2 linked regions of the Nocardioides panacis genome follow. The protein of the gene in region 1 binds, or shares a complex with, the protein of each later gene. Links are inferred from orthologs where the notes say so. Each region holds a gene or a part of one and is shown on either strand. Other genes may lie near its edges. The genes, in order: rpsG and tig.

Region 1 (3,218 bases):
GGTCTCGCGGTAGGCCACCTGCGGCTTGCCGACGGTCGCCTCGACGCGGAACTCGCGACGCATCCGGTCCACGAGGATCTCCAGGTGGAGCTCGCCCATGCCGGCGATGATCGTCTGGCCGGTCTCCATGTCGGACTTCACCGTGAAGGTGGGGTCCTCGTCGGAGAGCCGCTGGATCGCGACGCCGAGCTTCTCCTGGTCGCCCTTGGTCTTGGGCTCGATCGCGACCTCGATCACCGGGGCCGGGAACGTCATCGACTCGAGGACGACCGGGTTCTGCGGGTCGCTCAGCGTGTGACCGGTCTTGGTGTCCTTCAGACCCATCACGGCCACGATCTGGCCGGCGCCGACCGACGCGATCTCCTCACGCTTGTTCGCGTGCATCTGGTAGACCTTGCCGATCCGCTCCTTGCGGCCGTTGACCGAGTTCAGCACGGTCGAGCCGGCGACGAGCTTGCCGGAGTACACCCGGACGTAGATCAGCTTGCCGAGGTGCGGGTCGGTGGCGACCTTGTACGCGAGGCCGGAGAACGGCTCGTCGTCGCTGGGCTGACGGACGATCACCTTCTCCTCGTCCTTGGCGTCGTGGCCCTGGATGCCGTCGATGTCGAGCGGCGACGGCAGGTACTTCACGACCGCGTCGAGCAGGGGCTGCACGCCCTTGTTCTTGAACGCGGTGCCGCAGAGGACGGGGTTGATCTTGTCGGCCAGCGTGGCGCGACGGATCGCGGCCTCGAGCTCCTCGACGGAGAGCTCCTCGCCCTCGAGGTACTTCTCCATGACGGCGTCGTCGGCCTCGGCGAGCGTCTCGAGGAACTTCTCGCGCCACTCGGCGGCCTGGTCGGCCAGCGCGGCGGGGATCTCCTCGATGTCGTAGTCCTCGCCCATCTTGGTCTCGCCGCGCCAGGTGAGCGCGCGCATGCCGACCAGGTCGACGACCCCGAGGAAGTCGCCCTCGGCGCCGATCGGGATCTGCAGGACCAGCGGGGTGGAGTTGAGGCGGTCGATCATCATGTCGACGCAGCGGAAGAAGTCCGCACCGGTGCGGTCGAGCTTGTTGACGAAGCACATCCGCGGGACGGAGTACTTGTTCGCCTGGCGCCAGACGGTCATCGTCTGGGGCTCGACGCCCGCGACACCGTCGAACACCGCGACCGCACCGTCGAGGACGCGGAGCGAACGCTCCACCTCCGCGGTGAAGTCCACGTGCCCGGGGGTGTCGATGATGTTGATCTGGTGGTTCTTCCACCAGCAGGTCGTCGCGGCGGACGTGATGGTGATGCCGCGCTCCTGCTCCTGCTCCATCCAGTCCATGACGGCCGCGCCCTCGTGGACCTCGCCGATCTTGTAGGAGATGCCGGTGTAGAAGAGGATCCGCTCGGTCGTGGTGGTCTTGCCGGCGTCGATGTGCGCCATGATGCCGATGTTGCGGACCTTGGTCAGGTCGGTGGTGATGTCGACGGCCACTTGTCAGTGATCCCCTTCTAGCTAGGTGGTGCTGCGAACACGCTGGAGCCGGTACGGCGTGCAGGGCTGCCGGGTGAGGCGGCCGACTGCGCGTCGTACCGGACGGGTGTCACCAGCGGTAGTGGGCGAACGCCTTGTTGGCTTCGGCCATCTTGTGGACGTCCTCGCGACGCTTGACAGCGGCGCCGAGTCCGTTGGAGGCGTCGAGGATCTCGTTCATCAGACGCTCGGCCATGGTCTTCTCGCGACGCGCGGCGGAGTAGCTGACCAGCCAGCGCAGGGCGAGGGTCATCGAGCGGTTGCCCTTGACCTCGACCGGCACCTGGTAGGTGGCGCCACCGACGCGGCGGCTGCGGACCTCGAGGGCCGGCTTCACGTTGTCCAGCGCACGCTTGAGCGTGACGACGGGGTCGGTGCCGGTCTTCTCGCGGCAGCCCTCGAGCGCGCCGTACACGATGCGCTGGGCGGTCTGCTTCTTGCCGTCCTTGAGCACCTTGCTGACCAGCTGGGTGACGACCTGCGAACCGTAGACCGGGTCGACGTCGAGCGGCCGCTTCGGGGCGGGGCCCTTACGAGGCATTAGCTCTTCTCCTTCTTCGCGCCGTACCGGCTGCGAGCCTGCTTGCGGTTCTTCACGCCCTGGGTGTCGAGCGTGCCGCGGATGATCTTGTACCGGACACCGGGAAGGTCCTTCACACGACCGCCACGCACGAGCACGATCGAGTGCTCCTGGAGGTTGTGGCCGACGCCCGGGATGTACGCCGTGACCTCGATGCCGCTGGACAGGCGCACACGGGCGACCTTGCGCAGAGCGGAGTTCGGCTTCTTCGGGGTGGTCGTGTAGACACGCGTGCACACGCCGCGTCGCTGGGGCGAACCCTTCAGAGCGGGCGTCTTGGACTTCGACACCTTGTCCTGGCGGCCCTTACGGACCAACTGCTGGATGGTGGGCACCGCGTGGTTCTCTTTCCTCTTCGGTGATGCTGTCTTGTGTGTCCGGATCGGTTTCCGGCCTGCTGCGCTGCTCCCGCGCTACTCCCCCGACTGCCTACCCCGCGGTCGGGCGTGTCGCCCGGTGCGGGCCTCCGCGGTGCAGCTGGGCGGAGGAGCATTCGTGAAGTTCGCTGCGAGTGCAGCTACGCGGCCCCGTCACGATCACGGTCACGAGCACGCGCAGGGCCTGGGTGTCCCAGACACGAAGAAAAAGATTACCGGCTCGCCGGAACGCGGTCAAAACGAGCAGACCGCGGATGCGGTAGGGGTGCGTCCTCGGGCTCCGTGCCTGAGGCCTCCAGCCTAGCCGGGGGCCCCAACGCGAGCCGCACCGAGGGTCCCGCTGGGGGCGGCCAACAGCTCGGCGAGGTGCAGCGCGCGCACGCCGGCGAGGTCGTCGAGCTGGGTGCGGCAGGAGAAGCCGTCGGCGAGCACCACCGCGTCCTGGCCCGCGGCGCGGACCGCCGGCAGCAGGTCGTGCTCGGCCACCGCGACCGATACCTCGTAGTGGCCCTGCTCGACGCCGAAGTTGCCGGCCAGCCCGCAGCAGCCGCCGACGCGGGTGACGGTGGCGCCGGTCCGGGCCAGCAGGGCGGCGTCCGCGTCCCAGCCGATGACGCTGGCGTGGTGGCAGTGCGGCTGCACCACGACCGTCGTGCCGGTCAGGTCCGGGGGCACCCAGCCGGGCAGCGTGGCGAGCACCTCGGCGAGCGAGCGCACCCCGGCGGCGACCTCGGCGGCCCGCGGGTCGGCCGTCA
Region 2 (3,212 bases), 460 kb from region 1 along the record:
CTGCTCTCCGGAGCCTTCGGCGGGCTGCTCGGTGCCCTGCCGGCCGCCAGCTTCCTGCCGGCCGCCAACGACTACCTGCTGCGCCAGGACTGGCCCGAGGGCTTCGCGACAGCCGTGCACGTCACCATCGACCTGCTGACCGGCGCGTTCGAGCTGCGCTCGGCCGGTCACCCGCCCGGCGTGCAGCTGCACGCCGGGTCGGGGCGCTGGGCGGTGCACGAGGCGGAGGGCCCGGTGCTCGGGCTGATGCCGCGCGCGGAGTTCAGCGTGGTGCACGGCCGGATCGACCGCGGCGACGCGCTGCTGCTGTTCACCGACGGGCTGGTCGAGACCCCCGAGCGGGACATCTCGCTCGGCATCGACAAGCTGCTCGGGCAGGGCGAGCGGCTGCTCCGGGTCGGCATGGAGCAGGGCGCCCACCGGCTCATCGACCGGCTCGAGTCGATGAACGACGACCGGGCCCTGCTGCTGCTGCACCGGCGCTGAGCGCCGGGCCGGCTCGCCCGGGGAGCGGGAGAACCGGGGGAGCTGGAGCGGATGACGGGAATCGAACCCGCGTAGCTAGTTTGGAAGACTAGGGCTCTACCATTGAGCTACATCCGCGCGCTGGACCGGCCGTCGAGCTCACCGGCCGGAAGCGTCCCCATCGTGCCACAGCACGAAACTCCACCACCAATCGGTGACACCCGCCCCAGTGCGGGTCCGCGGGCGTGCTCGCGATTACGGTTCGGGCTCGCCTCTCCCGTAGACTCCCCGGGTCTCCCTGAGGGGAGCCGTGAGAAATGGTGGCCGGAAAACGGGGCGTAGCGTAGTGGCTAGCGCGCCTGCTTTGGGAGCAGGAGACCGCAGGTTCGAGTCCTGTCGCCCCGACCATCTCGCCCACTTGTCTGCACTGACCGAGGGCACGCGCGCACGTCGCCGCCCACATCGCTAGTTGACTGAGGAGAACCACCTGTGAAGAGCGCCGTCGAGACTTTGAGCCCGACCCGGGCCAAGCTCACCGTCGAGGTGCCCTTCGAGGAGCTCAAGCCGAGCCTCGACGCGGCGTACAAGAAGATCGCCCAGCAGATCAACGTGCCCGGCTTCCGCCGCGGCAAGGTGCCGCCGATGGTCATCGACCGTCAGGTCGGCCGCGCGGCCGTGCTGGACGAGGCGATCAACGAGGCGCTCCCCAAGCTGTACGTCGAGGCGCTGCAGGCCAACGAGCTCGAGCCGCTGGCCCAGCCGGAGATCGACATCACCAAGTTCGAGGACAACCAGACCCTCGAGTTCACCGCCGAGGTCGACGTCCGTCCCGAGGTGGAGCTCCCCGACTACACCGGGCTGGCCGTCACGGTCGACGACGTCACGGTCTCCGACCAGGACGTCGAGGAGCAGGTGCAGAACCTCCGCGAGCGCTTCGCCAGCCTCTCCGAGGTCGAGCGGGCCGCGGCCGACGGCGACTTCGTCGTGATGGACCTGGTCGCCAAGAAGGACGGCGAGGTCGTCGAGGGCGCCGAGGCCACCGGCCTGAGCTACCAGGTCGGCAAGGGCGGCATGCTCGACGGTCTGGACGAGGCGCTCACCGGGCTGTCCGCCGGCGACGAGACCACCTTCACCTCGCAGCTCGTCGGTGGCGACCAGCTCGGTGAGGACGTCGACGTGGAGGTCAAGGTCACCTCGGTCAAGGAGCAGGAGCTCCCCGAGCTCGACGACGACTTCGCGCAGACCGCCTCGGAGTTCGACACGGTGGCCGAGCTGACCGAGGACGTCCGCACCCGGCTGACCCGCGGCAAGCGCCTCGAGCAGGCCGCCGCCGCCCGCGACGCCGTCCTGGAGAAGCTGCTCGACCTGGTCGACGTCCCCCTCCCGGAGACCGTCGTGGAGTCCGAGCTGACCGCCCGCAGGGAGCAGATCACCCAGCAGCTCACCATGGCCGGCATGACCATGGAGGCCTACCTCGACTCCGAGGAGCAGACCGTCGACGAGTTCGAGGCCGACCTGGAGAAGCGGGTCCGCGACGCGGTCGCCGCCCAGTTCGTGCTCGACCAGGTCGCCAAGACCGAGGAGATCGGCGTCAACGAGGGCGAGCTGCAGGAGCACCTGATGCGCCGTGCGCAGCAGTCCGGCCAGAACCCGCAGGAGTTCATCCAGCACATGCTGGAGCACAACCACATCCCGGAGATGGTGTCCGAGGTCGTCCGCGGCAAGGCGCTCGCCAGCATCGTCGAGGGCGCCACGGTCACCGACGAGTCCGGCAACCACGTCGAGCTGAAGAACCTCCAGCCCGACGGCACGATCGCCGAGCCGTCCGACGAGGTCGACGAGGCCGGCACCGACGAGACCGCGGAGGAGAAGGCCGACGCCTGATCCCGTCCCCGCAGCACCCCGCCGACCCGCGCCGCAGTCCTGTGGCGCGGGTCGTCGGCGCACTCCAGTGATGAGCCCGACGTCGCCGCACCCGACCGCCGAGGCGCACCGGGCGGGCCTGCTCGAGGCGCTCGCCCTGGCCGCCGAGACCGTCGACGAGCTGGTGCTCGGCACGGTCCGCGACGTGCACGGCGCCGTGGCCCGCCGGGTGTTCGGGCTGGCGGACCGGCTGACCGGCGGGGCCGCCCGCGGGCCGGCCCGTGCGCACGACCGGCTCTCCTCGGCGGTGTACGCCGGCGTCGGGGGTGGCCTGCGGGCGACCGGCCGGGGGCTGCGCACCGCGGACCGGCGCGGTCTCGGCGGCCGGATCGAGGACTCCCCGCAGGGCCGGCTCGTGGTCTCGGTGCTGAACGGCTTCATCGGCGACCGGCTCGCCGAGCAGCAGTCCAGCCTGGCGATCCGGCTCGCGGTGCGGCACCGCGGGAGCGACGTACCGCTGGAGCCCGAGCCGCTGGCCGCCGCGTTCCCCACCGCCACCGGGGACCTCGTGGTGTTCCTGCACGGGCTGTCCGAGGCCGAGACCAACTGGGACCGGGACGCCGAGGAGACCGGCGGCAGCTACGGCACCCGGCTGGCCGCGGAGACCTCCTGGACGCCGGTCTACCTGCGCGCCAACACCGGCCTCCCGATCGCGGAGAACGGCGTCGCGCTCGCCGCGCTGCTCGACGACCTGGTCGCCGCCTGGCCGACCGAGGTCCGCCGGATCGCACTGGTGGGGCACTCGATGGGTGGCCTGGTGATGCGCGCCGCCTGCGCGCAGACCACGGGCGACTGGACCGGCCTGGTCACCGATGTCGTCACCC

Evidence for each region.
Region 2: the proteins of rpsG (region 1) and tig are in contact, whole or in part, in a crystal structure (PDB 3GTY), measured with the Thermotoga maritima proteins. The link is inferred for Nocardioides panacis from one-to-one orthologs. Residues at the interface, in WP_004081843.1 of Thermotoga maritima: Lys34, Lys52, Lys55, Glu59, Arg62, Gln63, Glu66, Asn67, Lys69, Val71, Arg95, Ala109, Lys110, Lys111, Gly112, Arg113, Pro114, Glu117, Glu121, Ile124, Ala125, Tyr127, Asn128, Asn129, Thr130, Gly131, Lys135, Asp139, Arg142, Met143; in WP_004081061.1 of Thermotoga maritima: Glu122, Val124, Val129, Leu130, Tyr133, Glu188, Gly259, Ile262, Tyr263, Glu266, Ser270, Glu273, Gln274, Glu277, Arg308, Gln311, Ile312, Ser315, Tyr316, Glu325, Arg329, Arg336, Leu363, Phe366, Trp367, Arg373, Leu377, Arg381, Leu384, Glu387.

What each region holds. Positions count from the first base shown.
Region 1 is NZ_CP077062.1:3,253,962-3,257,179, forward strand. The notes cover bases 313-3,218. They hold rpsG (30S ribosomal protein S7), read right to left. Parts: upstream 2,048-3,218; coding sequence 1,577-2,047; downstream 313-1,576. Other genes in these bases: fusA (elongation factor G), read right to left, coding at 313-1,467; rpsL (30S ribosomal protein S12), read right to left, coding at 2,047-2,421; KRR39_RS15920 (FAD-binding and (Fe-S)-binding domain-containing protein), read right to left, coding at 2,764-3,218. Also shown: more of fusA, read right to left, coding at 1-312.
Region 2 is NZ_CP077062.1:2,794,070-2,797,281, reverse strand. Bases 252-3,151 are described here. They hold tig (trigger factor), read left to right. Parts: upstream 252-954; coding sequence 955-2,349; downstream 2,350-3,151. Other genes in these bases: KRR39_RS13575 (esterase/lipase family protein), read left to right, coding at 2,420-3,151; KRR39_RS13595 (PP2C family protein-serine/threonine phosphatase), read left to right, coding at 252-486. Outside these bases: more of KRR39_RS13595, read left to right, coding at 1-251; more of KRR39_RS13575, read left to right, coding at 3,152-3,212. UniProt on the Bacillus subtilis protein: Involved in protein export. Acts as a chaperone by maintaining the newly synthesized protein in an open conformation. Functions as a peptidyl-prolyl cis-trans isomerase.